3 regions of the Arthrobacter sp. T2-23 genome follow, and region 1 is predicted to be linked to each of the others. Evidence: predicted binding sites of a transcription regulator. Region 1 holds the regulator's gene; each other region holds the start of a gene.
What was found. Region 1 encodes LexA, which represses DNA repair genes until DNA is damaged. Its sites were predicted from a motif close to TCGAACANNTGTTCGA; they were not measured.

Region 1 (10,456 bases):
CGGCGCGCTCGAGGGCGCGCACGGCCGATCGGACGTTACCCGAACCGTAGTCCAGCACGGTGACCGTGGGCTTACCCTCGGGCGACACGGGCTTCCGGTAGGCGTCAGGGTCGATGATCGCGCCGTCCTGGAGAACTTTGCCGGTCACAGCGCACCCTTGGTGGAGGGAATACCCTCGACCCGGGGATCCGGCTCAACAGCCGCGCGGAGGGCCCGGGCAAAGGCCTTGAACTGCGCCTCGACGATGTGGTGCGGATCCCGGCCGGCGGTGACGTTCATGTGCAGGCAGATTCCGGCATGCAGGGTGATCGCCTCGAAGACATGCCGGGTCAAGGACCCGGTGAAGTGGCCGCCGATGAGGTGGTATTCCTGGCCCGCAGGTTCTCCGGCGTGCACGAGGTAGGGCCGACCGGAGACGTCGACGACGGCGTGTGCGAGCGCCTCGTCGAGCGGCACGGTGGCCTCGCCGAAGCGGCGGATGCCGGCCTTGTTCCCCAGGGCGGTGCGCAGGACCTCCCCGAAGGTGATGGCGACGTCTTCCACGGTGTGGTGGACATCGATGTGGGTGTCACCGGTGGCCTTCACCGTCATATCGATCAGGGAGTGCTTGCTCAGCGCCGTCAGCATGTGGTCGTAGAACGGCACCGAGGTGCTGATGTCCGAGACGCCGGTGCCGTCCAGGTCGATCTCGACCAGCACGGACGACTCGCTGGTGGTCCGTTCGAGGCGTGCGGTCCGGGCCTCGGCAGCGGCAGATCCGGTGTTGCTCATGTGGGGTGTCCTTTGGATGAGGCGGGCGCCCGGCGAACGCCGGCGGTGTGCGTGGGTCCTGGCTTAAGTCTAGGCGGACTGTGCTTCGTGGCCGGTCAGGATGCGTTCGAGCGCGTGCAGAAACGCTGTGGTTTCCGTCTCAGTACCTGCGGTCACACGCAGGTGGCCGGGGATCCCGACGTCGCGGATCAGCACACCGGCGTCCAGCAACCCCTGCCATGTCTCATGCGGGTTCTCGAGGCCGCCAAAGAACACATAGTTGGAGTCGGAGGCCGCCGGTTTCAGCCCCATCCGGGTCAGCTCGGAGACGATCCGGTCCCGCTGGCGCTTGATGTCTTCAACATCGGCCATCAGGGCCACGCGGTGGCGCAGCGCGGCCAGCGCCGTGGCCTGCGTGATGGCGGACAGGTGGTACGGCAGCCGGACCAGACGCAGGGCATCGGTCACCTCCGGCGCAGCCGCCATGTAGCCCAGCCGCGCGCCGGCCAGGGCAAAGGCCTTGCTCATGGTCCGGGACACGATCAGCCGCTCGCGTCCGGGCAGCAACGTCAGGGCGCTGGGCGTTCCGTCATGGGCGAACTCGTGGTACGCCTCGTCGACAATCACGATGGTCTGGCTGGCTTCCCCGGCCTCGTAGACGGCCTCGACGACGTCGAGACCCAGGCCGGTGCCCGTGGGGTTGTTCGGAGAGCAGAGGAAAACAACGTTGGGTTTTAGCTCCCGGACCTGCCGGGCGGCCGATTCGGCACTGAGCCCGTAGTCGTCGGCACGCACCCCCACGATGTACTCGGTGTCCGTGCCGGCGGCCAGCAGCGGGTACATGGAGTACGTGGGAGGGAACCCGAGCGCAGTGCGACCCGGACCGCCGAAGGCCTGGAGGATTTGCTGGAGGACTTCGTTGGAGCCGTTGGCGGCCCAGATGTTGGCGGCGTCGAGGCCGTGGCCGAGGTACTCCGCCAGCCCTTCCCGCAATTCGGTGAACTCGCGATCAGGGTACCGGTTCAGTCCGGCGGCAGCCTCGGTCACTGCCTCTGCGATGGCCGCGCGGACGTCGTCCGGGACGCCATGGGTGTTTTCGTTGACGTTCAGCAAGATCGGAACATCCAGCTGGGGCGCGCCGTAAGGCCGCAACCCCCTCAGATTGGTCCGGAGGGGCAGTCGGTTGAGGCGCTCTAGCTGGTCGGTCACGTGCCTAGTTTAAGTGAGACCACGCCCGGCCCCGAAACTGTGACCCCCAGAGGGCGGCCGGGGCCGTATTACTTGGAGGGCACGTAGAGCTGCTGGCCGGGGATAACGCGGGCGGCATCGAGGTTGTTGAGCTGCACAATGTCGGCGACCACGTCGCGGGGGTCGCGCTGCGGTGCCACGGCGCCGGCGATGGCCCACAGCGACTCCCCCGGCTGGACCGTCACGGTGACCGTAGGGGTGAGCGAGAGCTCCGCGGTCGAGTCGGCGGCTTTGGCCGGCGCGTTCAGGAAACCGGCGAGCGAAAGGACGAGCGCAGCCAGCAGAATCAACGGCAGGCCGAAGAAGACGAAGCGGCCCCGGCGGGTCAGCCGCAGCGGCGCCTGCCTGGGCGCGGCGGCAGGCACAGCCCGCTGCCCGCGGCCCGCTTCCTGCCCGTCGAAGATGCCGTGCGGGCCGAAAGCCTCGAACCGTGACGCCTGCACGGGAACGGAAACCAGTGAACCGGAAATAGCGCTTACTGCTGACATGAACTGAGCCCTCCTGGACTTATCTGTGCCGCCCGGCGTACTCCACGTACTCGCCGCCAATCGGCCGAACCATCTAAAGCAAACCTGGACCGCAAATCTTGATCACTACGTTCGAACACAGAACCGAACCGCATGATCCCGCTCCTGCGACTCACTTCGAACACATATTCGAACTTTGTAGTTTCTGTTTTAGCACTTATGAACGAACATTGTCGAGACTCGCTAGAACAAATGTTTGAAAAAGCGTGTCTGCTGGCCTACTTTTGAACCAGCAGAACCACTTGTGGTGATCAACAGCAGTTGATCAGCGGGGTCTGACATTTTCAGACCAGTTGGTCCCGGCAGCCCACGGCGGCCGGGCGGATCGGAAAGGCGTGGCGAACATGGCAGCACAAGCCGCCGGCGGGAGGGCCGCCCAGCGGAGCCCCCAGACCGGCCGGGCGCCGAAGGGCCTCACCGTCCGGCAAAAGAAGATCCTGGAGACCATCCAGCGGTCCGTGACGGACAACGGCTACCCGCCTTCGATGCGCGAGATCGGCGACACCGTCGGCCTCGCCAGCCTCTCCAGCGTCACCCATCAGCTCTCGCAGCTGGAAAAGCTCGGTTACCTGCGGAGGGATCCCAAAAGGCCCCGCGCCATGGAAGTCCTTTTGCCTCTGACGCTCGACGAGGGCGCTACCAAGGTCTCCGGGGTGGCGAAGTCCACCGGCCTGCGGGCCGTCGGCGGCGTTGCGGTCTCGGAACTCGCCAGCGCCACCGACACCGCAATGGTGCCCTTCGTGGGCCGGATCGCCGCCGGAGGCCCGATCCTGGCCGACCAGGTGGTGGAGGACGTGATGCCGCTGCCGCGCCAACTGGTGGGCCACGGCGAATTGTTCATGCTCCGGGTCGCCGGCGACTCGATGATCGACGCCGCCATCTGCGACGGCGACTGGGTGGTCGTCCGGCGCCAGAACGACGCCGTCAACGGCGACATTGTCGCTGCCCTGCTCGACGACGAGGCAACGGTCAAGACGTTCCGCCAGCGCGACGGCCACACCTGGCTGCTCCCGCAGAACACCCAGTACGAACCGATCCTCGGCGACCATGCCGTCATCATGGGCAAAGTCGTCTCGGTGCTTCGCTCCCTCTAGCGCCGCCGGCAGGCTGCGCCCGGCACAGAGAGGCCCCGTCCGAGTTTTCCGGACGGGGCCTTCGTCGTTGGGTGACCGGGGCTAGGTGGCCGTCTCCTTTGCCGGGGCTTCCTTGGCCAGGCGTGCGAGGGCGGCCAGGGCCACCGCCGGGTCGGTGGTGGGCCAGAACGGCGGCAGCGCGGCGCGCAGGAACCCGCCGTAGCGCTCGGTGGACAGCCGGGAATCCAGGACAGCCACCACGCCCTTGTCCGACGTCGAGCGGATCAGCCGGCCGGCGCCCTGGGCGAGCCGGATGGCCGCGTGGGTTGCAGATACACTCATGAAGCCGTTACCGCCGGCTTGGGCCACGGCCCGGGAGCGGGCGGTCATCAGCGGGTCATCCGGCCGCGGGAACGGGATCCTGTCGATGACCACCAGCCGGCAGGAGTTTCCGGGCACATCGACGCCCTGCCAGAGCGACATGGTGCCAAAGAGGCAAGTGTCAGGCTCGTCGGCGAACTGCTTTACGAGTGCCGTCATGGTCGACTCGCCCTGGCAAAGGATATTGAGGCCCAGCCGTGGCCGCATGGCCTCGGCTGCTTCTTCAGCGGCACGCCGGGAGGAGAAGAGGCACAGCGCGCCGCCGCCGGAGGCCCGGATCAGTTTTTCGAGCTCGTCGAGGGCTTCGGGGGACGTCCCGCGGCCCGGCTTGGGCAGGTGCTTGGCGACGTAGAGGATGCCCTGCTTCGGATATTCGAAGGGGGATCCGACGTCGACGCCGGTCCAGCTCGGTGCGCCGGGACCGACCAGGCCCAGGCCTCCGGCCGCCGGTTCGAAGGCCGAGCCGATGGCGAGGGTTGCCGAGGTCAGCACGACGGTGTGGTCGGCGAACAATCCCTCGCGCAGCCGCCCGGCGACGCTGAGCGGGGCGATGTTGATCAGCGCCGGCGCGGAGTCATCAGGCTGCGAATAGCCCTGTTGCGGGTCGAAGCTGCTGTTGCGGGAGAACCAGACCACCTCGCGGTTCTCCTTGGCCGCCAGGAGCCGTTCGCAGAGTTCCAGGATCACCATCAGGCGGGAGCGGGCGAGCTGCCGCCCGCCGTCGGCGGTGTTGGCGCTGTCCCCCTTGGAGTCCGAAAGCGCGGCGCGGCAGGCGTCACGCAACTGGTCCACGCAATCGAGTTGTTCGCTGTTCAGACCGTTCGGCATCAGCCCGCTGGGCACGCCCTCAATGGCGAGTTCGAGGTTGGACGCGGCATTATTCAGCGCGTCCACGGTGATTCCGGCGTGCTTGCGGGCGCCCGACGCGGCAGCGTGCACCATGGCGACGGACAGCTGTCCGGACACGGCGCCGGTCACCCGGTCCTGCAGTTCGTGGGCCTCGTCCACCACCACGACGTCGTACTCCGGCAACACCGCGAGGCCTTCGAAGGCGCTGACGGCCAGCATCGCGTGGTTGGTGACCACGACGTCGGCGTCGGCGGCGTTCTGCCGGGCCAGTTCGCTGAAGCATTCGGCGGCGAGCGGGCACTTCTGCGCGCCCAGGCACTCCATGGAGGTGACGGAGACCTGCCGCCAGGCGCGGTCGGTCACCCCGGGCATCAGTTCGTCGCGGTCCCCCGTCAGGGTGTCCTCGGCCCAGTCGCGGAGCCGGACCACTTCCTTGCCGAGCTGGGACGACGGTCCGCCCATCGCGGCCGCGAAGTGCGGCACGGAGGTGTCCTCGCCGAGGGAGAACAACTGGCCCTCGGACGGTTCCTCGGACGGGAAGCCGCCTTCGAGCTTGTGGCGGCACACATAGTTGGAGCGGCCCTTGACCAGGGCGACCTTCACCGGCCTGTCCAGGGCCGGGGTGATGGTCTTGAGCAGCCGGGGCAGGTCGCGGCCAACAATCTGGGTCTGCAGAGCCAGGGTGGCGGTGGAAACCAGGGTGGGCTTGTCGCTGACCAGCGAGTGGGCGATCAGCGGAATCAGGTAGGCCAGGGACTTGCCGGTGCCGGTGCCAGCCTGGACCAGCAGGTGGTCGCCGGTCTCTATCGCGCGGGCCACGTGTCGTGCCATTTCGTGCTGGCCGTCGCGGCTCTGGCCGCCCATGCCGGCGACCGCCCGGTCGAGCAGTTCAACCACGAACTGCTCGCCGGACGGGCTGCTGCCGGACGGGCGACTCTCGGACGGCGCGGCCTCCCCTTCGGCCACCGCTGGTTCAGTCATTGCTGACGAAGGAATCCAGTTCGGCGGCGAGCCCCTCGCGCACCATCACCACGGCACGGGTACCGGTCTCCTCGTGGTCGAGGCTGATGATCTCCGCGTCGGTGTCATGCAGCTTGCTGAGCAGGTCCCCACGGTTGTACGGGATCATCAGTTCCAGCTTCACGCTGGGCCGCGGGATGCCCTCGCTGATGGCCTTGAGCAGTTCCGGGATGCCTTCGCCGGTGCGGGCAGAGACCACAACATGGCGGGGCTCGCGCTGCTTGAGCCGCTCAATCACAAACGGGTCGGCGGCGTCGGCCTTGTTCAGGACGATGATTTCGGGCACCTTGCGCGCGTCGACTTCGCTGAACACCGCGCGGACGGCCGCGATCTGACCCTCCGGGTCGGGGTGGGAGACGTCGACGACGTGCAGGATCAGGTCCGAATCCGCGACCTCCTCCAGGGTGGAGCGGAAGGCCTCCACCAGCTGGGTGGGCAACGAGCGGACGAATCCGACGGTGTCGGCGAGGGTGTAGCCCAGCCCGTCCGAGGTTTCGGCCTTCCGGACGGTTGGATCCAGGGTGGCGAACAGCGCGTTCTCCACCAGGACGCCGGCGTCGGTCAGCCGGTTCAGCAGCGAGGACTTTCCGGCGTTGGTGTACCCGGCGATGGCCACCGACGGAACGGCATTGCGACGGCGGTTGGCCCGCTTCGTCTCCCGGGCCGGCTTCATCGCGGCAATTTCCCGCCGCAGCTTGGCCATCCGGGTGCGGATCCGGCGGCGGTCCAGCTCGATCTTGGTTTCACCGGGGCCGCGTGAACCCATGCCCGCTCCGGCGCCGCCCACCTGGCCACCGGCCTGGCGGGACATCGATTCACCCCAGCCGCGCAGGCGCGGAAGCAGGTATTCGAGCTGGGCCAGTTCCACCTGGGCCTTGCCTTCGCGGCTCTTGGCGTGCTGGGCGAAGATGTCCAGGATCAGGGCCGTGCGGTCGATGACCTTGACCTTGACGATGTCTTCGAGGCCACGGCGCTGGGAAGGGGCCAGTTCCGCGTCGACCACGACGGTGTCGGCGCCGGTGGACATCACGATGTCCTTGAGCTCCTGGGCCTTGCCGGAGCCGAGGAACGTGCCCGGGTCCGGCTTGGCGCGGCGCTGGACGAGCCCGTCGAGAACCTCGGAACCGGCGGTTTCGGCCAGGGCCGCGAGCTCGCGCAGGGAGTTTTCGGCGTCGGCGAGGGTGCCTTCGGTCCAGAGCCCTGCCAGCACGACGCGTTCGAGGCGCAGCTGGCGGTATTCGACTTCGGTGACGTCTTCGAGTTCCGTCGACAAGCCGGCGGTGCGGCGGAGCGCGTGGCGCTCCTCGAGGTCCTGCTGGTCGCCGTCGTAGCTGCCGTGTTCCTCGTCCAGCCGCGAGATTGCTTGCGCCTTGCCGAACACCGCCTTCGACTCGCCGGGGTGCCCGGTGCCGGGGCCGGCCTTGGGGGCGGGGGCGTCTTTGGAGAGGATCCGGTCGATGACAGCCTGAATTTCCGCAGGGGTCATGTCCTGGGAGGCTGAATCGGGTCCGGTGTTGGGCTGACTGGTCATGGTCTCCTTTGAAGGGTTTGCCCTTCCAGAATAGTGCTGTTCGGTGTCTTGTGGCGCGGTATTCGCGCTGGGCTGACGGCTGGGGGTCATGCGTGCCTCCTGGCGTGCCTGCGGCGGCGGTGCTGCAGGCTGGGGCGTTCTCCGAGTAGGAGCGCTGGGAAAAGGGAAAGGAACAGGCGTGGTGGCGCCGTGGGGAGGGAGAGACTGTCCGCCCGGCCGGGCTCGGGTGAGCACTGCCAAACTCCAAGGTTCGGGCGCCGTCGGTGGGTCCAGTTGAGGACGATCACGGGGGGCGCACAGAGCGGAAGGTGACTACCTGCGTCGCTGCGGGGACGGGACCTCGGCGAAGATGGGAGGCCCGTGCCGGCTACTTGAAGTTCAAGAACATGTCTTTAACGTTAGCAGACCATTCCCTCGCCCCGGACGGGCCGGGCCGCGGGTGACCGGCGTGTCTCCGGCGGGTCAGGGCCGGTTTCCCATACCGCCGGAGGGCCAACTAATCTGGCCAGTTATGGAGTCTGCACACTATTTCAGCGCCCAGCCGGCCGGGCCGTTCACCCGCAAGCCCTTGACCGTGGAGCTGGCCGGCGCGCAGCGGACATTGCAGACGTCCTCCGGAATTTTCAGCCCGGACGGCATCGACAAGGGAACCGCGGTCCTGCTCGCGGACGTCCCGGCCCCCGCGCCGCAGGGGAACCTGCTGGACATCGGGTGCGGCTGGGGTCCGATTGCGCTGACCATGGCCCTGAGGGCACCGCATGCCCGGGTCTTCGCGGTGGATGTGAACGAACGCTGTGTCACCCTGACGAATGAAAACGCCGCCCTGTTGGGGCTGGAAAACGTTACCGCCAGCGCCCCCGGGGATGTGGATCCGGAGCTGCGCTTCGACACCATCTGGTCCAACCCGCCCATCCGGATCGGCAAGGACGAACTCCACGCCCTGCTGCTCCTGTGGCTGCCGCGGCTGGCGCCGGGCGGTTCAGCGTGGCTGGTGGTGCAGAAGAACCTTGGTTCGGATTCGCTTCAGCGCTGGCTCGCTGCCGAGCTGGACAGCAGCTTCACCGTCACCCGCGAGAGCACCTCAAAGTCCTTCCGCATCCTGCGGGTCAGGAAAGCATCCCGCTAGCGACGATCACGGCGGGGCCGCTAAGTTCCACGTGCTCATGGCCGTCCGCGGCCATGAAGAACTTCACGCCGACGACGCCGCCGGGAACCTTAACGTTCCAGGCGTCCGGAGCGCCCGAGCCGGCCCAGTGCCGGATCGCGACGGCGGCGGCGCAGGCGCCGGTGCCGCAGGACAGGGTCTCCCCCACTCCCCTTTCGTGCACGCGCATGGTGATGGTCCCGACGCCGTCGTGGACGAGCGGTTCGGACGGGACAACGAATTCCACGTTGGTGCCGTGCGGCGGCGCGGGATCGACGCGGGGCGCCCTGAACAGTTCCGTCGAGTCGAGCTCGGCCAGCTCGGCCAGTGCGACGACGGTGTGCGGGTTGCCCATGCTCACGGACAGCGCGGGCCTGGCGACTTCCAGTCCGTCTGCGCTGACCAGTGAGTCCATGGCGCGGGCGGTGGCCTCGCCCGGGAAAATGAATTCCCAGGGTCCCATGTCCACGGCGTAGCCGGACGCGGTGCGCACCACGGTCTTGACGCCGCCGCGGGTTCCGATGGTCAGCGACTCCCCCGCCGGCAGGTCCACGAGGCCCTCATGGATGAGGAAGTGGACGAAGACTCGGACGCCGTTGCCGCACATTTCCGAGAGTGAGCCGTCACCGTTGCGGTAATCCATGAACCATTCCGCCGCGGGGTGCTGGTCGAGCAGCTCCCGTCCTTCCGGAAGCAACCGGGAGGGCACTGCGCGGATGAGGCCGTCCGCGCCGATGCCGCGGTGGCGGTCGCAGATGGCGGCAACCTGCTCCGGGATGACGGAAAGGGCGCCGTGCGGATCCGCAATCAGGACAAAGTCGTTGCCCGTTCCGTGCCCTTTCGAGAACTTCAGGCCGCCGAGTCCGGCGGTGTCTCCGGCGGCAGGGTGGTCAGCGGCCGCGGCAAGGGTTTCGTCCATGCTCCAAGGTTACCGGTCCGGCCGTGCCGGAACGGAAACGGCGGCGCCGGGCTCAGCGGCAGAGCGCCACGGACTTGGCCAGCAGCTCGGGGTCCTGCCAGTCCAGCCAATTGATTCGCGGGTCGGCGCGGAACCAGGTGAGCTGGCGGCGGGCGAACTGCCGAGTCGCGACGATGGTTTCCTCCGCGGCCTGCGCCACGTCCGACTCGCCGTCGACGACCTTGAGGAACTGCGCGTAGCCCAGGGCCCGGGAGGCGGTCTTGCCGCGGCGCAGGCCTTCGGCGTCCAGCCGCTGCACTTCCGCCAGGAGCCCCTGCGCCACCATGGTGTGGACGCGGGCGGCGAGGCGCCCGCGCAACTGGTCGCGGTCCACCTCAAGCCCGAGCTGCACGGCGGGCCGGAAGTACTCGCGGGAGGGCATAAGAGAGCTAAAGGCCCGCCCGGTGAGTTCGAAGACCTCCAGGGCACGGATCACCCGGCGCGCGTCACCCAGCCGGCCCGCGGAGATCGGATCCACTTGTTCCAGCCGGGCCCGCAGGGGGGCGAGACCGGCCGTGGCCTCCTCTTCCTCGAGGCGCCGCCGGATCGCCGGGTCGGTGCCCGGGAACTCGAGCACGTCGAGGGCGGCACGGACATACAGGCCGGAGCCGCCGGCGAGGACGGCCCGTTTGCCCCGGGCATGGATATCCGCGATCACGGCACGGGCGCGCTGCTGGAAGTCCGAGACGCTGGCCTCTTCGGTCACGTCGAGGATGTCGAGGAGGTGGTGCGGCACACCCCTGCGCTCAGCTTCGGTGATCTTCGCGGTTCCGATGTCCATACCGCGGTAGAACTGCATGGCGTCGGCGTTGACCACTTCCCCGTCGAGGGCAAGGGCCAGCGACACGGCGAGATCCGATTTTCCGGATCCTGTGGGTCCGACGACGGCGATGACCGGAGCTGTGGAAGTGTCCACGGACTAGCGGGCGCGCAGGGGCAGGCTTGGCATGCCCAGGGAAACGCCGGAGGTGCCAC
Region 2 (10,456 bases), 340 kb from region 1:
GGTCCGGGACAACCATTCAGCCGGCCGGATCGTCCTCAGGGTCCTCTCAGGTGCAATGGGCGACAGTGGAGGCAGGCCCCGTTGTACTCCGACGCCAAAGATTCCGGCCGCGCACTCTCCTCAACCAGTGCGCGGCCGGACACATGTCCGGCGGCCATGTGACGGCACCTTCCGTTCAACTGCCGAGAGTGCCTGCGGTTCCGGCGGCCACGGGCTCCGCTGGAACCCTCCGTTCCAGCACGACGACGTCGCGGCCGAACGAGAACAGGAGCAGGGCAAGGGCGGCGAACAGGACCCCTGCCGACGGAACCGCCGGAATCCCGGGCGTCAGCGCCAGCAACAAGGCGCACGGCTGGAAAGCGCCGATTGCCTTGCGGGCCCGGGAGGGCGGAAGCGTCTTCCTCAAAGCCGGGCGGAACCGTCCGGCGGCGCCAAAAGCGTAGTACAGCAGGCCGATCAGGAGCACCCACAGCCCGACGACCGCCGCGGCGGCGAAGGACAGCACGAGCGTCAGCGCCGCGTCCGTTTCGGTGTCCAGCCGCGCGCCGGCGTCGGAGGCGGAGCGGGTGCGCCGTGCCACCGGGCCATCGACGGCGTCCAGCGCCAGCGCCAGGGCACCGAGGAGGACCAGGAGCGTGGCCGGGAATTGCCGGCCAAGGAGGCCTGCGACGGTCAGCACCGCACAGCAAGCCGCCAGTACGACCCGGACCAGGGTGATGCGGTCAGCCGGGGCGCACACCCGGGGTTTGCGTTGCAGGATGGACCCGGCTGTGAGGAGCATGACCGTGGCGCCGGCCCCGACGGCCAGGAACCCGGAGATCGGGGCGGCGGCGTGGACGGAGGCGAGCCATCCACCCGCGACGAAGTAAGCGGCCGCGACGGCCGCCACGTCGGCCGTCGCGCGGCGGGGGGTTCTCTTTGGCATCGGCACCTCGCCCCCATGCTAACAACGAGCCGTTCGTGACGGACACGGGGACGGACCGAGGACAGGCGAGTGACGGACGCCGGCGGTCGTCAGCGCGCCGGCCAGCGGCGGGGTGTTCTCCGCGTCCGTGCCAGGCCGACGCCGGCGAGGACTGCTCCGGCGCCCTCGGCGACGGCGCTTGCTGCCTTCTCGAAGTACCAGACGGGCTCGTACATGGCCGGGAACGGGCCGAAGGCGGGCAGGTCTACGTAGCGGTAGAACATGACGGCGGCGAAGGCGCTGAGCGCCACGAGCAGGGCGAAAGCGTAGGCGGCCCGGCTGCCGCGAAGCAACACGGCGAGGGCGGCCAACGCCGCCGCCGCGGATTCGAGCAGGAACAGGGTGCCCTGGCCGATGCCTTGCGGGGATCCGGCCTGGTAGCCGGGAGCGAGATGGATGTGGACCCCGGCGTCCACGACCAGGGCCGCCGCCGTGAGCGCCCGCAGGCCGAGGTCCCGGGCCCGTCCCCGGTCCAGTGCGCCGCGGCTGATTGGCACGCTCACCGGACCGTCAGCGTTCCGTGCATATTGGGGTGGTACCGGCAGTGATAAGCGTACGTTCCGGGTTTGGACGGTGCGGTGAAGGTGGCCGTGCCGCCGCTGCCTTTGACCTCGACGTCGAACGCCGAGCCGTCATCGGCGCTGACGGTGTGCTCGGCGCTGTCCATGTTCGTCACGGTCAGTGCGGCCCCGGCGGGGACCACCAGCGGCGCCCCGTAGCCGAAGTCGCGAATGGTGATGGCCGTCGCCGCACTGGCCGAGGTGGCGCTTGCGGGAGCGGAGGCAGCTGGTCCGCCGCCCGGGGCGCAACCCGCCGCTCCCAGCAGGACCGCCGACAGCAGCAGCGTGACGCGTGCATTTCCTGTGTTCATGGCGCAAACCCCTTGTCCCGGTGCGACCCGGCTTCGTGGCTCTGGAGTTTCGTGGCTCTGGCAGTGAAGCTGCTTGATCCAATTTTCCTCCCGTTGCGGGCAAATGGCACCTCCCTGTGGCGCCCGACCGTGACCGAAGATCTTCCCGGGGCGTCGGGGCGTCGGGCTGGCCGGGTGTGGCGGGAGAGGGTGTGGCGGGAGAGGGTGTGGCAGGGTAGGGGATGACCCGAGTCCTGCGGCGCCCGAGGAGTCCGAATGATGTCCGTGCCCGTCATGGTGCCGATAGCTGCACAGTCGCAGGATCTGACCGGAATCGTCGGGTTTGCGGCCCGCGCCATCGATGCGCTGGGGGAATGGGGCGTTGGGCTGTTTACCCTGGCAGAAACAGTCTTCCCGCCGATCCCCAGCGAAGTCATCCTGCCGCTGGCCGGATTCCTCACCCGCCAGGGATCTATGAACCTGGTCGTCGTTTTCCTCACCAGCACCCTCGGCGCCTACGTAGGGGCGCTGCTGCTCTATTGGCTCGGCGCCCGCCTGGGGCTGGAGCGCTCCATCCGCTGGTTGTCCCGGCTGCCGTTGGTAGACCGCGAGGATTTCGAGAAGGCCGCGCACTGGTTTGACCGCCACGGCAAGCCCGCCATCTTTTTCGGCCGGCTGATCCCCGGCGTGCGCAGCCTGATCAGCGTTCCTGCCGGTGCCCAGAAAATGAACATGCTCACCTTCAGCCTCTTCACCGTAGGCGGGAGCGGGCTGTGGAACGGGCTCCTGATCGGCCTGGGCGCAGTACTCGGAGCCCAGTACGAGCTGATCGAGCAATACTCCCGGTACCTCAATTACGCCGTTTACGGCGCCATCGCCGCCCTGGTGGCGTGGGTTGTCGCCAGGGCCCTGCGCCGGCGGAAATCAGGCAGCAGCACCTCGGCAGGCAAATAGGGCCGACGTCCACCTTCCATTTCCGGGCCCGCGGGCGCGCTCCGGCTACGTGATTGGCGAGTCTGCGAATGTTGCAGGTGAGGTTCCGCGAATACTTGAAGCGGCCCTGTTTCCCGGATAGGCCTACTTGGCCCGGACCACGATTACTTACATATCTGCTCCCGCGCTTACTCAACGGTACTAGCCCCGGTACCCGTCTTTTATTCCCCCGAAAGTCGGGTAGTTTCCATGCTTGTTGCCCAATGTTCATCGTGTCACGGTGGCTTTATGGGGTCGGCTAGAACAGGGGTTTCAGCCCGCACTGTTCCGTCTCTACTTCGGCCTTTGAATGACGCGATTTAAATCGTTTTACCTGGGGAAATCGGAGAACATCGTGAACAATTTGCCGGGAGCAACACCATCGATATCCGTTCGACTCTTTGGATCATTGGAAATCCGCCGCGACGGCTTGGCGCTCACTGCCGCGGATCTGGGCGGGTGCAAACCCCGGCACATTCTTGAGATTCTCCTGCTGAATCTGGGCACCCCGGTCTCCAAAACCCGACTGATCGAAATCCTCTGGGGTCCAAGTGCCAGCGATGGGGCCGTGGCCACCCTGGAGAGCTACGTCAGCGGCATCCGCCGCGCGATTCAGCCGGGACAGACCAAGACAGGGCCGCTCCGCACCGCCAACAGCGGATATGTGCTGGATCCGCAGCTCGTGGACTTGGACCTTTCCCGCTTCCGCAGCCTGCTCCGCGCCGCAAACCTTGCGGAGCCGGCCGATGCGTATCCGCTCCTGCTCGAGGCGCTGGAACTCTCCGCCGAACCGCTCCTCGGATTCGAACTCGTCGCCGACTGGGCCGAAGAGGCCCGCGCCCGGCACGCGGCCGAACGTGTCGCTGCGATGATCTTCGCTGCCGAGACTGCGTCCCTCCTGGAACGGCACGACGAGGCCATCCGCTGGGCGCAGGTCGCCGTCCGGGCGGAGCCGCTCAATGAGCGGGCGTGGACGGTCCTGGTGACGGCATACGAACTTGCCGGACTGCCGGTCGAGGGCCTGTCCGCCTATGACCGTTGCCGGCGCCTCTTTGACCGCGACCTGGCCTGCTCGCCGGGTCCTGCCCTGCAGGCGGTGCATCTGAGGCTCCTCCGGCAGCGTGCCGAGGCAAACACCGAACTCTCCGAAGTGCTCGCAGCCCTGCTCTTCCTCGGCGAGAGGCTGCAGGGTGCCGGACCGCAGCGCCTTGCGTCCGAAGACCGGCTGCACGAGAACGCCGGGCGGATTCTGGATTCATTCCTTCAGCGGGTCCGCGCGGCCGTCTGACGGGCCACGAACCCCCTGCCGCAGACGGCGCGGTGCGAGTGCCGGGCCGTCAGCCGTCAGCCCGCCCTCACCACGGGAAGCTCGTCCCAGTGCGTCGTGTAGCGCGGCGAGAGCATGTCACGCTTCATCGTCCAGTCCGGGCCGCCGCGGATACCGGCGTGACCCAGGCCGATGGAAGCCCGGCCGAATTTGCGGCTGACCTCTTCGAGCAGCGGTCCGATGCCGCGTTCCTCGTGCGGGTTCTCAAAGACAGCCAGCGGAGCCTGGCGGGCGGTGGGGCGCAGGTCCGTGACCATGATGCCGGCCCGTGCGTACTTCACGCCGTCGTCGATCCGGGGGAGCAGGGCGTAGGACGCCCGGGCCAGCAGCACCGGGTCCGCGGTGGGCATCGGCAGCCGAACACAGACCGAGGGATGCGAGCTGTCCCGGGGGTTGTAGTAGGACGTGGCAGCGAAGGCGGTAAGGACAGACGCCTGCAGCTCGTGCCTGGCGAGCCTGGCGCTGGCCTGCTGCGCATAGACGCCGAGGACCTGGCGCATTCCGGCCGCGGTGTTGATGGGCGTGGCGAATGACCGGCTGAAGATCAGCTGGTCACGTCCGACGCGTTCTTCTTCGAGCGGGATGCAGGGGGTGCCCTGGAGCTCCAGGACTGTGCGCATCAGCACCACGGAGAAGCGGTCCCTGATTCTGATCGGATCCGCCCGGGCGAGGTCCAGCACGGTATGGATCCCCATCCCGTTGAGGCGCTTGGTCAGCCGGGTGGCGACACCCCAGAGTTCGATCACGGACAGGCGGGCCATCAGGTGATCCCGCCTGGCCGCGGGAACGGAGTCCCAGTGGCAGACGCCGTCAAAATCCGGGTTGTGCTTGGCCCACTTGTTGGCCAGCTTCGCAAGAGTCTTGGTGCCGGCGATACCCACGCAGACCGGAACGCCGACGTTCCGGCGGACCGCCGTCTTCATGGCGTGGCCGAGCCGCAGCAGCTCCTCCGGAGTGCCCCGTACGCCAAGGAATGCCTCGTCGATGCTGTACACCTCCAACCAGGCCGAATACCGGCCCAGGAGCTCCATCACCCGGGCGCTGATGTCCCCGTAGAGCTCGTAGTTGCTGGACTTGGCCACGAGCCCCCACTCCTTGGCCCGCGGGGCGATCTTGAACCAGGGTTCCCCGAGGGGGATGCCAAGGGCCTTGGCTTCGGGCGAGCGGGTGACCGCGCAACCGTCGTTGTTCGACAGCACCACCACAGGACGGCCCTCCAGGGAGGGGTCGAAGGCCCGTTCGGCGCTGGCGTAGAAACAGTTCACGTCCACAAGGGCGATGCTGCCGCGCCGGGCCGGGTACTCAGACATGGGGCTCAGACATGGTGGAGGCACCGGGTGGCGACGCCCCAGATGACGAGGTCGGCGAGGGCGGGCACGCGGATGTCGGGGTAGCGCGGGTTGTCCGCCTGCAGGACCACCCCGCGAGCCGTCAGGCGGAGGCGCTTGACGGTGAGTTCGCCGTCGAGGACGGCGACGACGACGCTCCCGTCGCGGGGTTCCAGCGCCCGGTTCACGATAAGTTCGTCGCCGTCGCTGATGCCGGCGCCCTCCATCGAGTCCCCGGACACGCGCACCACGTACGTGCTGGTGATGTCCTTGATGAGGTGTTCATTGAGGTCGATCCTGCCGTCAAAGTAGTCCTGGGCCGGCGACGGATAGCCTGCGGCGACCGGCACCGGCGAGATCAGCACCGACAATAGGGAAGAGCCCGCATCTATCACGCGCGGCCCGATGATTACGCCCACAACACACCCTTATTCGAACATATCTTCGAATTCAAGTGTAGCCCCGCGGGCTGACAATGAACCGACGTTGCCTGTCAGCTGTGCGAAAAGTTCCGCGTTGCCGCGTGGTCCCCAGGCATAGTAGGAGAGCGCCCTGAACTGTGACGTGGGTGATCTGCTCGTCCTGACGCCCCGTGACCCGAGGCGGGAAACGATGGGATCATACCCATCCTCGATGAGGCATAAAAGCTGCTAGGCGTGTCAGCTTCGCCGAGAGCTACGCCGCAGAGAACGAGGCCAGCCTCCTGAACGCCTACTACGAGCGGCCTGCGATGATCGCGCTCGCCGGCGACGTCGACGGCCACCGGGTCCTGGACGCAGGGTGCGGCTCCGGGCCCCTGTCCGCGGCGTTGAGCGCGAAGGGCGCAATCATGACCGGCTTCGACGCCAGCCCCGCGATGCTGGAATTGGCAAGACAGCGGTTGGGCGCCACCGCGGACCTGCACCTGGCCGACCTCAGCAAGCCGCTCCCTTTCGCCGATGACTCCTTCGACGACGTCGTCTCCTCCCTGGTCCTGCACTATATGGAGGACTGGTCGGCACCGCTTGCCGAACTGCGTCGCGTGCTCAAGCCGGGCGGTCGCCTGATCCTGTCGGTCAACCACCCGACAGTCAGCGTGGTCACCCAACCAACCGAGGACTACTTCGCCATCCGGGAGTATTCGGAGGATTACGAGTTCGACGGCGAGCCCGCGGTCCTGACGTTCTGGCACCGGCCGCTCCACGCGATGTTCAACGCTTTCACGTCGGCGGGGTACCGCGTAGCCACCGTGAGCGAACCTGAACCGGCTCCGGACACGCCACACGAACTCCTTCCGCCGCGCATCCTCAGCGGCGAGAAGTCGGCCTTCCTGTCCTTCATCTTCTTCGTCCTCGAAGTGGACTAGCTCGGCTCGTTAACAGCCCCGCCCAGTGACTCCCCTTGGATCCGGCATGCGGATGAAAGGCGCCGCGGTGCGGCTAGACCGTGGCGCCCGCGCAGGACCTTCATGGGCGAGTTCGCTACTGGGCGGCCGGCCCGGGAAAACTTGCGACGGACCTGGGGCAACCCGACGCGGCCGCCGGCTGGCGGCTCACGCGCTGGTCGACGTCGTCCGGGGCGCGCCCGTTGCGGGTGTATCGATCCAGTAGCGGCGCTTGCCGTTGCGGCTGTCCTCGTAGACGCCGCCGTTCTTTTCGATAGTCGCCCGCGAGCCGGCATTGTCCTCATCGCAGGTGAGCAGGACCGGCGCGATTCCAAGGTCCCGGGCAATCGGCAGGGCATCGGCCAGCGCCGCCGCCGCGTGGCCGCGGCGCCTCGCGGAGGGCCTCACGCTGTAGCCGATGTGGCCACCCTCGTTGAGAAGGAAATCGTTGAGTTCGTGCCTGATGGCAAGTGAGCCGAGGAACGTGCCACCGTCCATGATCCACAAATACGTGCAGGGCACATAGCCCGGCTTCCGCGGGCTCTCTGGCAGGGCGTCCAGAAGGCGGGCCTCCACAAAGCGGCCGAACGACTCCGCGTCCCGGAGCTCTTGCAGGGACCAGTCCTCCGCGCCCCCGCCGTCCCGGTGGGCGCCGTCGAATTCCGCGGATCCTTCCAGCCAGGTGGAGTGGTAGCGGACGTCCGGAGCGATGAGGTGAGGCATCCCAAGAGCCTAGTCGACGACGCTGCGGTTCCCGGCGATCGGCCCTACTCGAATCGGGACGGGTCGCCCATGCCGTGGCGGACGACCTCGGCGACGCCGCTGGAGAAGTCGATGACCGTCGTCGGCTCCGCCCCGCAGTCGCCGGAATCGATCACGGCGTCCACCACGTGGTCCAGCCGCTCCTTGATCTCCCAGCCCTGCGTCAGCGGCTCCTCCTCGTCCGGCAGCAGCAGGGTGCTGGAGAGCAGCGGCTCGCCAAGTTCGTCCAGCAGCGCCTGGACCACCTTGTGGTCCGGGATCCGGACCCCGACCGTCTTCTTCTTCGGGTGCAGCAGCCGCTTGGGCACCTCCTTGGTGGCGGGCAGGATGAAGGTGTAGCTGCCTGGGGTGACGGCCTTGATGCTGCGGAACACGTCGTTGTCGATCTGCACGAACTGGCCGAGCTGGGCGAAGTCCTTGCAGACCAGCGTGAAGTGGTGCTTGTCGTCAAGGTGGCGGATGGACCGGATCCGGTCCAGCGCTTCCCTGTTTCCGAGCTGGGCGCCGAGGGCGTAGCACGAGTCGGTCGGGTAGGCGATCAGGCCGCCGGACTTCACCAGCTCCACCACCTGCGTGATGGAGCGCGGCTGTGGGTTGTCGGGGTGCACATCGAAATATCTCGCCATGGCACGAGCTTACGCCCGGCGCCCCGGGGCAGGGGCGGCAATGCCGGCCGGACCACGGACGCGGCTTGTGAACAGACAATTCTGTCTGGTAACTTCGATCCCGACCTAGACAATCCTGTCTAGGTCCGCCGGCGGGGAATGTCATCCGGCGACCGCGGCACCCGGAGCGAGGCTCGTATGCAATCCATGGCGGGAAAGACTGTCCTGATCACCGGGGGTACCGGCGGGATCGGCAAGGCCACAGCGCTGGGGCTGGCAGCCAGGGGAGCGCGGGTAGCCATCACGGGACGCGACGCCGAGCGGGCGGCTCGGGCAGCGGAAGAGATCCGCGCGGTAGCCTCGGCCCCGGTCGAGGTGTTCATTGCGGACCTCTCCTCCCAGCAAGAGGTCCGCCGCCTGGCCGGCGACGTGATGCAGATCCTGGACCGCCTCGACGTCCTGGTCAACAATGTCGGCGGGTTCTGGAACAGCCGCCGGCTCACCGCGGACGGGCTTGAGTACACCTTCGCCCTCAACCACCTCGCGCCGTTCCTGCTCACCAACCTGCTGCTCGAGCGGTTGAAGGACAGCGCGCCCGCGCGGGTGGTGACGGTTTCCTCCGGAGCCCAGGCCATGGGCCGCATGGATTTCGCGGATCTTCAGGCCGAGCGATCCTACTCGGGGCAGCGGGCCTACAACCAGTCCAAACTGGCAAACGTCCTGTTCACGTACGGCCTCGCCGCCCGGCTCGCCGGCACCCGGGTCACCGCCAACGCGCTGCACCCCGGTGTGGTGCGGACAGCCTTCGGGGCCGAGGATCCGGGCCCGTTGCAGGGGTTCCTGACGCCGCTGGTGCAGCGGTGGATGAAGTCTCCGGAGCAGGGGGCGCAGACGTCCATCCATCTCGCCTCGGCGCCCGAACTTGAAAATGTCACGGGCCAGTACTTTGCCAACAGCACGGCAAAGAAATCATCAAAACGCAGTTACAGCCGGGCCGATGCTGACCGTCTCTGGCAGCTCAGCGCCGCCCTGGTAGGCCTCGAATCCGATTCCGAAAGAAGCACAAACCTTCCATGACCGCTCACCGCACCCTCGTCGTCGTTGCCCACCCTGACCTGGCGGCGTCCCGGATCACCGCGGCGCTCGCCGCCGCCATCAAGGACCTCGACGGCGTCACGGTCCGGGAACTCGCATCGGCTTACCCCGAGCGGCGCGTTGACGTCGTCCGGGAGCAGGAGCTCCTGCGCGGGCATGACACCATCGTCTTGCAGTTCCCCTGGCACTGGTACTCGGTTCCCGGGGTGCTGAAGGAGTGGATGGACCAGGTCCTCACCTACGGGTTCGCCTACGGTGCCGGCGGCGACGCCTTGCATGGCAAACGGCTGCAGTTGGTCATCTCGACCGGCGGCCCCGAGTCCTCCTACACGCCAACGGGGCACAACCGCTTCACCATGGCCGAGCTGCTGCGGCCCCTGGAGGCCACCGCGCACCTCTGCGGGCTGGAGATGGCAGAACCCCTGGTCCTGCATGCGGCGCCCCGGATGACGCCCGAGGAACTTGGGGCCCACGCCGCCCGCTACCGGGAACTGCTCTCGGCCGTTCCTGCCACCGCAGGCCGCTAGGCTTCCCCGGTGCCCGGCCGGGCCCGGGCGCCGCGGCAGGTGCCGAGCTCCGCTAGGACTGCGGCTGTTCGCGGTTCTGTTCGTCGTGGTGGATCCGTTCGTCCAGTTGCCGCAGCGGCTCGCCGCTGCCGCTCCACTGCTTGGCGATGATCTCCGCGGCGATGGACACCGCCGTTTCCTCCGGGGTCCGGGCGCCGAGGTCCAGGCCGACGGGGCTGTGCAGCTTGGACAGTTCGGCACCGCCCAGTCCTGCCTCGCGCAGCCGCCTCAGCCGGTCCTCGTGCGTCCGGCGGGAGCCCATCGCCCCGACAAACGCCACGGGACTTCCGCGCAGGGCCACGTCCAGAAGTGGAATATCGAACTTTGGGTCGTGAGTGAGGACGCAGATGACGGTCCGTTCATCCACCAGCCCACGGGACTGCTGCCCGGCGAGGTAGCGGTGCGGCCACTCGTTGACCACCTCGGCGGCGTCGGGAAACCTCGCCGGCGTGGCGAAGACGGCGCGGGCGTCGCAGACGGTCACGCGGTAGCCGAGGAAGGTGCCGAGCCGCGCGAGCGCCGAGGCGAAGTCGATTGCGCCGAAGACGAGCATCCGCGGCGCCGGCGCGTAGCTCGAGAAAAAGATCCGCATCCCGCTGTCCAGCCGCTCCCCGTCCGGGCCGT
Region 3 (10,456 bases), 390 kb from region 1:
GAGCCTGGTGAGGGTTTCGATCAGGCGCCGGTTGTCGCGCTGGTGCAGGCCGATGGAGGGCTCGTCCAGGACGTAGAGCACACCGACGAGGCCGGAGCCGATCTGGGTGGCCAGCCGGATGCGCTGGGCCTCGCCGCCGGACAGGGTGCCGGAGGGCCGTTCCAGGTTCAGGTATTCCAGGCCGACGTCGAGCAGGAAGGTCAGGCGGGCCTGGATCTCCTTGAGGACCTGGTGGGCGATCTGAGCCTCGCGGCCGGTGAGGACCAGGCTGTCGAGGAAGTGCGCGCACTCGCGCATCGGCAGCGCGGCGACCTCCGCGATGGACTTGCCGTTGATCAGGACCGACAGCGACGCCGGGTTCAGCCGGGCGCCGTTGCAGGCCGGGCACGGGACCTGCCGCATGTACTCCTCGTAGCGGTCGCGGGCCGAGTCCGAGTCGGTTTCGGTGTGCTTGCGATGCACGTACTGGACCACGCCTTCAAAGCCGGTGCTGTATTTGCGCTCCCGGCCGAAACGGTTGCGGTACTGCACCACGACCTTGTGGTCCTTGCCGTGCAGCACGGTCTGCCGCGCCTCGGCGGAGAGCTTCTCCCAAGGCGTGGTCATCTTGAAGCCGAGCTCTTTAGCCAGGCCGCCGAGGAGCCGGTTCCAGTATTCGGTGGTGGCGGCGCCCAGCGACCAGGGCGCAATGGCGCCCTCGGAGAGCGAGAGCTCGGGGTTGGGGATGAGGAGTTCCTCGTCCACTTCGAGCCTGGTGCCGATGCCGCTGCAGGCCGAGCAGGCGCCGAAGGGGTTGTTGAAGGAGAACGATCGGGGCTCGATTTCGTCAATCGCGAGAGGGTGCTCGTTGGGGCAGGCGAGGTGCTCCGAGAAGGCCCGGATCCGCTCCGGATCGTCCGCCTCGAGGTCGACGAATTCGGCCAGGACACGGCCTTCGGCCAGGCCCAGCGCGGTTTCCACCGAGTCCGTGAGTCGCTGGCTGATGCCTTCCTTCACGACCAGGCGGTCCACGACGACCTCGATGGTGTGCTTGAACTGCTTGCCGAGCTTGGGCGGTTCGCTGAGCTGGATCAGTTTGTCGTCCACCCGGGCCCGGGAGTAGCCCTTGGCGGTGAGCTCCTTGAACAGCTCGACGAATTCGCCCTTGCGGCCGCGGACCACCGGGGCCAGCACCTGGAAGCGGGTGCCCTCGGGCAGTTCCAGCAGTTGGTCGACGATCTGCTGGGGCGTCTGCTTGGTGACGGGCTCGCCGCAGACCGGGCAGTGCGGGCGCCCCACGCGGGCCCAGAGCAGGCGCATGTAGTCGTAGATCTCGGTGATCGTGCCCACGGTGGAGCGGGGGTTCTTGCTGGTGGACTTCTGGTCGATCGACACGGCCGGCGACAGGCCTTCGATGAAGTCGACGTCGGGCTTGTCCACCTGGCCGAGGAACTGGCGGGCGTAGGCGGAGAGCGACTCGACGTAGCGGCGCTGGCCTTCGGCGAAGATCGTGTCGAAGGCGAGCGAGGATTTGCCGGAGCCGGAAAGCCCCGTGAAGACAATCATCGCGTCGCGGGGCAGGTCGAGGTCGACGTTGCGCAGGTTGTGTTCGCGTGCGCCCTTCACGACCAGCCGGGAAAGGTCGGGGCGGACCAGCTCCGCGCCCGGCGACGCCGGGCCTGATGGCTGGGGGCCGGCGGCTTTTCCGGAGTTTTCCGGAGCGGCGGCGGGCTGGACATCGACGGCAGGTTCTTCAGCTACGGCTTTAGGCACGCCTCCAATGCTAATCGAAAACTTCTTCGAATATCCATTCCGACTGCTGTTGTGCTATTGGCGGTTGAGCTAATGGCGGTCGTATGCGGCCGCCAGGAGTTGGACGGCTTCGGCGAAGCTGGCGCCCTGGGCTTTAGCGGCCGCCGCGAATTCCGCGGCCGCCGCGCTCAGTGAGCCCCAGGCCTCGTCGCGGGCACACACGACGGTGCCGTTCCTGCCACGGGTGGCGACGACGCCGGCGGCTTCGAGTTCCTTGTAGGCGCGCGCCACGGTGTGCGGCGCGACACCGAGATCGGCCGCCAGGCTGCGGACGGCGGGTAGCCGGGTGCCCGGCGCGAGGGTGCCGTCGTCGGCCCGCTCGATGATGTTCAGCCGGAGCTGTTCGAACAGCGGCACCGAGCTGCCGGTGTTGGGTTTCCAGCCGCCGGGAAAGCGTGCCAGGCCGGACTCCGGCGGGGTCACAGTTCGGGCTCCAGGACGCCGTCGAATTCTTCCCGGCCGGCGAACTGGGCACGGTAGAGGCCCGTGTAGAGGCCCTCCCCCGCCATCAGTTCCTGGTGGTTCCCTTGTTCAACAATCCGTCCGTGGTCCATGACGAGAATTAGATCAGCGTCGCGGACGGTGGACAAGCGGTGGGCGATCACGAAGCTGGTCCTGCCCTGCCGCAGCCTGGACATGGCCTGCCGGATCTGGACCTCCGTCCTGCTGTCCACCGAGCTGGTGGCCTCGTCGAGGATCAGGATGCTGCGGCCGGCCAGTTGCGCCCGGGCGATTGAGATGAGCTGTCGCTGGCCGCGGCTGAGCGAGTCGCCGTCGTTGCCCAGCATGGTGGCGTAGCCGGCCGGGAGGGCACGCACGAACTGGTCCACGTGGCTTGCCTGGGCTGCGGCGGTGATGTCGGCGTCGCTGGCGCCGGGACGGCCGTATTCGATGTTCTCCCGGATGCTCCCGGTAAACAGCCAGGCATCCTGCATCACGGTGCCGATGGCTGCCCGCAGCCCGTCGCGCGGCAGTTCCGCGATGTCCTGGCCGTCCACGGTGATCTTGCCGGCGTCGAGTTCGTAGAAGCGCATCAGGAGGTTGACCACGGTGGTCTTGCCGGCCCCGGTGTGGCCCACGATTGCCACCGTCTGGCCCGGCTCCACGGTGAAGGACAGATCCTCCACCACTGGCGCGCCGGGGCTGTAGCCGAAGGTCGCGCCCTCGAAGGTGACCCGGCCCGTGGGCCCCGCGGATTTTCTGCCGCCGGAGCGTGCGGCCGCGGCCCTGGCCGCGCCGGCGGCGCCCTCGGCAGGGGCGTCCGCGCCGGCGGCGCCCGCGGCAGGGGCGTCCCCGGGGATTTCCGGTGCGTCCAGCAGCGCGAAGACCCGCTCGGCGGAGGCCGCGCAGGACTGCATCAGGGTCAGCATGCCGCCGATCTGGCCCATCGGCTGGCTGAAGAGCCGGCTGAACTGGATGAACGCCTGGACGCCGCCGATCGTCATGCTGCCGGTGGCGACCTGCAGCGCGCCGAGTACCGCGACCGCGATGTAGTTAAGGTTGGAGACGAAGATCATCAGCGGCTGCACGACGCCGGACAGGTACTGGGCGCCGGAGGCCGCCCGGAAGAGACGGTCGTTGCTCGCCCGGAAGATGTCCGCGGCCGCCTGCTGGCGGCCGAACGCCTTGACTACCTCGTGCCCGGTGAAGAACTCTTCCAGGTGCGAGTGCAGATCGCCGGTGCTGCTCCACTGCGCGGTGAAGTGTGCCTGCGACTTCCGCGCCACGAGCACGGTAATCACGGTGGAGACCGGGACCGAGGCGAGGGCCACCAACGCCAGCAGCGACGACAGCCAGAACATCATGGCCAGGGCGCCGGAGAGCATCAGGACCGACATGATGAGCTGGTTGAGCAGCTGGTTAAGCGCCTGCGAGACGTTGTCGACGTCGTTGGTGGCGCGGCTGAGCACGTCGCCGCGGTGCTGGTCGTCGAAATGGCTGGAGGGCAGCAGGTGCAGTTTCTGCTCCACGGAGGCACGGAGCCCGTAACTGAGCCGCTGCACGGCCGTGGCCGTCAGGGCGCCCTGGATCCAGCTGAACAGCGAGGCGCCGAGGTACATCAGCGCCACAGCGAGCAGCAGGCGGCCCAGCTTCGACTCATCGAAGGCGCCGCGCACGACACTTTGCACCACGACGTCGGTGGCGTCGCCAAGGTATTTGGGCGCGGCCACGTTCAGGGCGGCGAAGCCGCAGGTCGCGGCGATGACGCCGGCCATCCGGAGGCGCACCGGGCGCAGGAGCCCCAGCAGCCTCCCGGCGGCCCGCCATTTGGCGGCGGTCCCGGAGGCAGCCGGGAAGGCGGCGCTCACGCTGTTTCCTCCAGGACCAGCTGGGAGGCGGCGATTTCCTGGTAGGTCGGCGACGTCGCCATCAGCTCCTCGTGGGTGCCCTGCGCGACCAGCCGGCCGTCCTCCAACACCAGGATCAGCCCCGCGTCCCCAATCGTGGCGACGCGTTCGGCCACGACCAGCACCGTCGCCGAACGCAGAAGTGGGGCCAGCGCCGCGCGGAGTCGCTCGTCGGTGCCGTAGTCGAGGGCGGAGAAGCTGTCGTCGAAAACGTAGACCGGGGCGGCCCGGAGCAGCGCCCGGGCGATGCACATGCGCTGGCGCTGGCCGCCGGAGAAATTGGTGCCGCCCTGGCGGACCGGGGCGTCCAGGCCGCCGTCGAGGTCCCGGACAAAGTCCGCGGCCTGGGCGGTCTCCAGTGCCCGCCACAGTTCCGCGTCGCTCGCGTCCGGTGCGCCCATCCGCAGGTTCTCGGCGAGGGTGCCCGAGAAGAGGTAGGAGTGCTGCGGCACCATGGCGATCAGGCGTCGCAGCGACGCCAGCGGCAGGGAACGGGTGTCGCGGCCGCCGATGCTGATGGTGCCTGCCGACGGATCGAGGAAGCGCGGCAGCAGGTTCAGCAGCGTGGTCTTGCCGCTGCCTGTGGCGCCGACGATCGCCGTCGTCGTCCCTGGTACGGCGGTGAACGAGACCCCGGCCAGCACCGGCGCTTCGGCCCCGGGATAAGCGAAGGCCACGTCGCGGAACTCCACAGTCCCTTCCGGTACCCTCCCGTCCGGTGCCGTCCCTTCGGGTAACGCCGCCGGCGGCTCCACGGCCGGCCCGTCGATGGCGGGCTCGGTGTCGAGGACCGCCTGGATCCGCTCGGCGCAGGCCGCCGCGCGCGGTGCCGTGGTGAACACGTACATCGCCATCATGATGGCGATCAGGATCTGCAGAATGTAGGCGATGAACGCGGTCAGCGCACCGAGCCGCATCTCTCCGGACTGGATCCGGTGGCCGCCGAACCAGACCACCGCGACGGAGGACAGGTTCACCACCACCATGATCATCGGATTCATGCCGGCGACCAGCAGCGCGGAGTCCAGGTTGTTCCTGGTGAGGTCCCGGTTGGCGGCGTCGAAGCGGCGGATCTCGTGATCCTGACGGACGAAGCCGCGGATGACGTTGGCTCCGATGATCTGCTCCCGGAGCACGCGGCTGATCCGGTCAATGAGTTTCTGGCCCTGCCGGTAGAGCGGAATCAGGCGGCGGACGATCAGGAACATGATGACCGCGAGGACCGGGATGACCGCCACCACAATCCCGGACAGGGCAAGGTCCTGGTGCACCGCAAGGGCAATCCCGCCGATGAAGCTGGCGGGCGCCGCGACCAGCATAGTAAAAGCGAGGACCGTGAGGTTTTGGATCTGGGTGACGTCGTTGGTGGCACGGGTGACGAGGCTGGGCGCCCCGAACTCGCCGATCTCCTGCGAGGAGAGGGTTTGGACCTTGGCGAACAGTTCCTCGCGCAGTTCCCGCGCCACGCGCATGGCGACGACGGCGCCGAGATAGCCGGCGGCGATGGCGGCGCCGACCTGGAGCGCGGCGACAACCGCCATCCAGCCGCCCAGCCGCAGGATCACCGGAGTGTTTCCGGCGACAATGCCGTCGTCGATGATGGCAGCGTTCAGGGTGGGGAGCACCAGACTGGCTGTGGTCTGCAGGAGTTGCAGGAAGATGATGGCCAGGACGGTCATCCTGTGGGCGGCGAGCAGCCGTCCAATCAGGTTAAAGAGCACCGAACCTCCATCATCAGAACAGGGCCCGGATCCGGAACAGATGACGGCCGCCCCCAGACCGCTTTGTCATTGTATGCCCCACCCACTCCGTTTGTTGTCACACGGCGTGTCACATCCGTCAAAGCGGCGGGATCCGGGGTAATTCCTCGCACCTAGCGTCCTGGGGCCGGCCCGGCGGACTGTCCCTTCAGCCGCGCTTCCGGGCAACGGCGAAGATCCGCCGGAACGGGAAGACCGTTCCGTGGGGGCCAGGCGGATAGGCCTCGCGCAGCAGCCGCGCGTACTCCGCTTCGAACCGGCGGGCCTCCTCGTCCGTGAGTGCTGCCAGTATCGGGCGGAGGCCCGTTCCCCGCACCCAGTCAAGCACCGGATCGGTTCCGGGCAGGAGCTGCAGGTAAGTGGTTTCCCAGGCGTCAGCGTCGCAGCCCGCATCGAGCATCAGCCCAAGATATTCCGCGGGTTCCGCCACCACGTCCTCGTGGCGAAGCACGCCGGCGAGGCGGCCGGACCATGCGTCCGAGCCGGCCAGGGCGCGCATCAGCGTGTGGGATGGCGCAGTGAAGTTGCCCGGCACCTGGAGGGCGAACCAGGCGCCCGGCCGCAGTGCTGCCAGCCAGCGGGGCAGCAGTTCGCGGTGGCCGGGCACCCACTGCAGAGCTGCGTTAGTGACCACGACGTCGGCGTCCGGCCTCGGCATCCAGTCGGTGATATCCGCCAGGCCGAAGGCGAGGTTTCCGGCGGCGCCAGCGAAGGTGCCGGACTTCGCGAGCATCTCGGCGGAGGAATCCAGCCCCTCCACCGCCGCCCCGGGCCAGCGCGCGGCCAGGGTGGCGGTGAGGTTGCCGGGCCCGCAGCCGAGGTCCACGACGTGCCGCGGCGCGTCCGCGTGGATGCGTGCGGTCAGGTCGAAGAAGGGCCTGTCCCGGTAGTCGCCGAATTGCACGTACCTGGCTGGATCCCACTTCACGCATTTCCTCCGCTTCACCCGTGGACTGACAGGCGAAGCCTAACCCGCGGAGCCGGCCGGTCCTCACAGGCAGCTCAGCCCGCGCCGCGGGCGGGAGCCTACGCCGTGGCCAGCCCGCCGATCCAGGCGCCGAGCTCGGCCAGCGCCTGTCCGGTGATGCCGTGGCCGCCGGGATCGCGGCGGGAATGCGCCGCGGCTCCGGATTCGGTCAGCAGATACTGCCAGGTGCGCGCCAGCAGCTCCGCCGGGATGACCCGGTCCTGCTCGCCGTGGGCAACGAAGACCGGGGCGCCGGCCAGCCGCCCCGGGGTGGCGGGCACACCGGCGTCGAACGGCAAGGTGCCGTACAGGATTGCCGTGCCGGCAAAGCGTGCCGGGTCCGCCAGCAGCAGGCCGCCGGCAAACGCGGCGCCCCCGCTGAAACCGACCAGCACGACCGGCCTGCCCTCGGGCGCCACCGCGTCGAGCCAGGTCCGGAACCAGGACATGGTGCTGCGCAGCGATTCGGCGACGGGACGGCCGATGCCCCGGTTGGCGAACCAGGCATAGCCGCCGCCTTCGGCAATCGGCGCCCGCACCGCGGCGTAGGCAGGTCCGGCGGGAAGCCGGTCGGCAAGGCCAAGAATCTCGCGCTCGTTTGAGCCCCGGCCGTGCAGCAGCACCACCAGCGGCGACGCCGGGTCGGCCGACCCGGCGGTCGCCACCACGGGATCCGCGAAGGTGGCCTCCATTTAGTTGGTGACCTTCAGTCCGGTGTCCCAGTTGAAGTCCGAGAACTCCGGGTTCGCCTGGAGGGTCATCAGGACGAACTGGAAGCCCTCGAGCTCCCTCGCCCGCTTGAGCGGGCCGACGACGAGCGGGCGAAGGCCGGCCGCGCCGACGAAGTCGCTGACCGCGCCGTTGGCGTCGGCGTCGTCCCCCGCAATGAAGACATCCAGCGGCTGGCCACCGGACTGGCCCGCGGCCAGGGTCCCTGCAAAGGTCGTGTTGAAGGCCTTGACCACCTTGGCGCCGGCGGGGGCCAGCTTGGCGATCTCCTCGGCGGCGGACGTGTCCGGGCCGACGACCAGGGAATCGAAGGTCTCGAAATTCACCGGGTTGGTGATGTCCACGAGGATCTTTCCGGCGAGGGCATCGCCGTAGTTGCTGACCACGGACGTGGCGGCGGCGAAGGGCACGGCCAGGACAACGATGCCGCCCTTCGGCGCGTCGGCCGTGGTGCTGAAGGTGACCCCGGCGCCGAGTTCGGCGGCCAGGGCCTGTGCCTTGGCGGCGTCCTGGCCGAGGATCTCGACGGTGCGGCCGGCGGCGAGAGCGGTTGCGGCGATGCCGCGGGCCATGTTGCCGTTGCCGATGATGGTGATGTCAGTCATTGCGGTCTTCTTTCCAAAGATGCGGGCCAGGAAATTTTTCATCAGAGTCTGTTCTGCCGGATTGTGAATGTTTACTTGAAGCTACAACCAACATACTCCCTTACAGTTGAAGTATCAAGTAATCGTGTTCGTCGACTGCCGGCCCCCTGCCGGACTGCCGCCCGCCGCCGTCCGGACCGCGGGCCACTAAGCTGGGAGGCAATGAAACTCGTTGATCAGCTCCCCGCCCCGGCCGCCCGAGTCCCCGGCAGGACCGGCCTGGATCCGGATGAGCTCTACACCCGGTTTGTCGAATGGACGGAGAGCCGCGGCCTGGCCCTCTACACGGCCCAGGACGAGGCCGTGATGGAGCTCGCCGCGGGCGCGAACGTCATCCTGGCGACCCCCACAGGCTCCGGGAAGTCCCTGGTCGCGATCGCCGCCCACTTCCAGGCCATGGCCCGCGGCGCGCGCAGCTACTACACCGCCCCGATCAAGGCCCTCGTCTCGGAGAAGTTCTTCGCCCTCTGCGAGATCTTCGGAGCCGAGAATGTCGGCATGATCACCGGCGATTCCGGCGTCAACCAGGACGCGCCGATCATCTGCTGCACCGCCGAGATCCTGGCGAACGTCGCCCTGCGCGAGGGCGCGGCCGCGGAGCTGGGCACGGTAATCATGGACGAGTTCCACTTCTATTCCGACCCGCAGCGCGGCTGGGCGTGGCAGGTGCCGCTGCTGGAGCTGCCGCAGGCCCAGTTCCTGCTGATGTCCGCCACCCTCGGCGACGTCAGTCGTTTCGAAGAGGGCATCAGCGAGCTGACCGGGCGCCCGACGACGACCGTCAGTTCCGCCGAGCGGCCCATCCCGCTGCACTTCTACTACCAGCAGACCCCGGTACACGAGACGCTCGAGGAGCTGCTCTCCACGAAACAGGTGCCCGTCTACGTCGTGCACTTCAGCCAGCTTGAGGCGATCGACCGCGCGCAGAACCTCATGAGTATCAACGTCTGCACCCGCGAGGAGAAGGACAAGATCGCCGAGCTGATCGCGGGGTTCCGCTTCGCCGCGGGCTTCGGCAAGACCCTCAACCGGCTGGTCCGGCACGGCATCGGCGTGCACCACGCCGGGATGCTGCCCAAGTACCGCCGGCTTGTCGAGCAACTGGCCCAGGCGGGCCTGCTCAAGGTCATCTGCGGCACCGACACCCTCGGGGTCGGCATCAACGTCCCCATCCGCACCGTGCTCCTGACGGCGCTCAGCAAGTACGACGGCGTCCGCACCCGGTTGCTGAACTCCCGCGAGTTCCACCAGATCGCTGGCCGGGCTGGCCGCGCCGGCTACGACACCGCCGGGACCGTGGTGGTCCAGGCACCCGAGCATGTGATCGAGAACGTCAAGGCGATGGCCAAGGCCACGGCAAAGTTCGGCGACGACCAGAAGAAGCTCCGCCAGGTGGTCAAAAAGAAGCCGCCGGAGGGCTTCGTATCCTGGGGCGAGCCCACCTACAAGCGGCTGGTGGAGTCCGTGCCGGACCCGCTGGGCTCCAGCTTCACCGTCACCCACGCGATGCTCATGAACCTCATGGAGCGGCCCGGGGACCCGTTCAAGGCCGCGCGCCGGCTGCTGACCGAAAACCATGAGCCCCGCGCCGCGCAGCTGAAACTGATGAAGAAGGCCCTCGGTATTTACCGCGAGCTCCTGGCCGCAGGCGTCGTCGAGCGCATCCCGCCGGAGGAGCAGGGCCCGGACGGACGCAGTGTCCGCCTCACGGTCCACCTGCAGGCGAACTTCGCGCTGAACCAGCCGCTCTCCCCCTTCGCCCTCGCGGCGCTTGAGCTGCTGGACCCGGAGTCGCCGTCGTACGCCCTGGACGTCGTCTCCGTGATCGAATCGACGCTGGAGAAGCCGCGGCAGATCCTTTCCGCCCAGCAGAAAAAGGCGCGCGGGGAGGCGATCGCCGCGATGAAGGCGGACGGGATCGAGTACGACCAGCGGATGGCCCTGCTCGAGGAGGTCAGCTACCCGCAGCCGCTCGCGGAGATCCTCGGCGAGGCGTTCGAGGTGTACCGCAAGGCCGCCCCGTGGATCGGTGACTTCGAGCTCGCGCCGAAGTCCGTGATCCGGGACATGTACGAGCGGGCCATGAACTTCGGCGAGTTCGTGCAGTTCTACGGCCTGGCCCGGTCCGAGGGCATCGTCTTGCGCTACCTGGCCGACGGCTTCAAGGCGCTCCGGCAGACCGTGCCGCAGGATGCGCTGCGCGAGGACCTCGAGGAC

Region 2: the regulator LexA is predicted to act here: its motif matches at 5,874-5,889, upstream of ACZ5Z0_RS02105 (LexA family protein).
Region 3: the regulator LexA is predicted to act here: its motif matches at 1,767-1,782, upstream of uvrA (excinuclease ABC subunit UvrA).

Annotation. Positions count from the first base shown of each region.
Region 1 is NZ_AP027917.1:792,234-802,689, forward strand. It holds gene hisH (imidazole glycerol phosphate synthase subunit HisH) at 1-148, opposite strand, end outside; gene hisB (imidazoleglycerol-phosphate dehydratase HisB) at 145-771, opposite strand; gene ACZ5Z0_RS03655 (histidinol-phosphate transaminase) at 841-1,959, opposite strand; gene ACZ5Z0_RS03660 (LysM peptidoglycan-binding domain-containing protein) at 2,028-2,486, opposite strand; gene lexA (transcriptional repressor LexA) at 2,870-3,619, shown strand; gene ACZ5Z0_RS03670 (ATP-dependent DNA helicase) at 3,701-5,809, opposite strand; gene hflX (GTPase HflX) at 5,802-7,379, opposite strand; gene ACZ5Z0_RS03680 (class I SAM-dependent methyltransferase) at 7,891-8,505, shown strand; gene dapF (diaminopimelate epimerase) at 8,486-9,442, opposite strand; gene miaA (tRNA (adenosine(37)-N6)-dimethylallyltransferase MiaA) at 9,495-10,397, opposite strand; gene miaB (tRNA (N6-isopentenyl adenosine(37)-C2)-methylthiotransferase MiaB) at 10,401-10,456, opposite strand, start outside.
Region 2 is NZ_AP027917.1:448,536-458,991, reverse strand. It holds gene ACZ5Z0_RS02135 (CDP-alcohol phosphatidyltransferase family protein) at 176-925, opposite strand; gene ACZ5Z0_RS02130 (hypothetical protein) at 1,015-1,467, opposite strand; gene ACZ5Z0_RS02125 (cupredoxin domain-containing protein) at 1,464-1,835, opposite strand; gene ACZ5Z0_RS02120 (DedA family protein) at 2,091-2,768, shown strand; gene ACZ5Z0_RS02115 (AfsR/SARP family transcriptional regulator) at 3,196-4,074, shown strand; gene ACZ5Z0_RS02110 (Y-family DNA polymerase) at 4,131-5,423, opposite strand; gene ACZ5Z0_RS02105 (LexA family protein) at 5,429-5,860, opposite strand; gene ACZ5Z0_RS02100 (class I SAM-dependent methyltransferase) at 6,172-6,786, shown strand; gene ACZ5Z0_RS02095 (GNAT family N-acetyltransferase) at 6,973-7,527, opposite strand; gene ACZ5Z0_RS02090 (L-threonylcarbamoyladenylate synthase) at 7,572-8,192, opposite strand; gene ACZ5Z0_RS02085 (SDR family NAD(P)-dependent oxidoreductase) at 8,379-9,248, shown strand; gene ACZ5Z0_RS02080 (NAD(P)H-dependent oxidoreductase) at 9,245-9,793, shown strand; gene ACZ5Z0_RS02075 (XdhC family protein) at 9,846-10,456, opposite strand, start outside.
Region 3 is NZ_AP027917.1:398,006-408,461, forward strand. It holds gene uvrA (excinuclease ABC subunit UvrA) at 1-1,635, opposite strand, end outside; gene ACZ5Z0_RS01875 (GntR family transcriptional regulator) at 1,822-2,214, opposite strand; gene ACZ5Z0_RS01880 (ABC transporter ATP-binding protein) at 2,211-4,100, opposite strand; gene ACZ5Z0_RS01885 (ABC transporter ATP-binding protein) at 4,097-5,860, opposite strand; gene ACZ5Z0_RS01890 (trans-aconitate 2-methyltransferase) at 6,048-6,827, opposite strand; gene ACZ5Z0_RS01895 (alpha/beta hydrolase) at 6,926-7,558, opposite strand; gene ACZ5Z0_RS01900 (NADPH-dependent F420 reductase) at 7,559-8,200, opposite strand; gene ACZ5Z0_RS01905 (DEAD/DEAH box helicase) at 8,402-10,456, shown strand, end outside.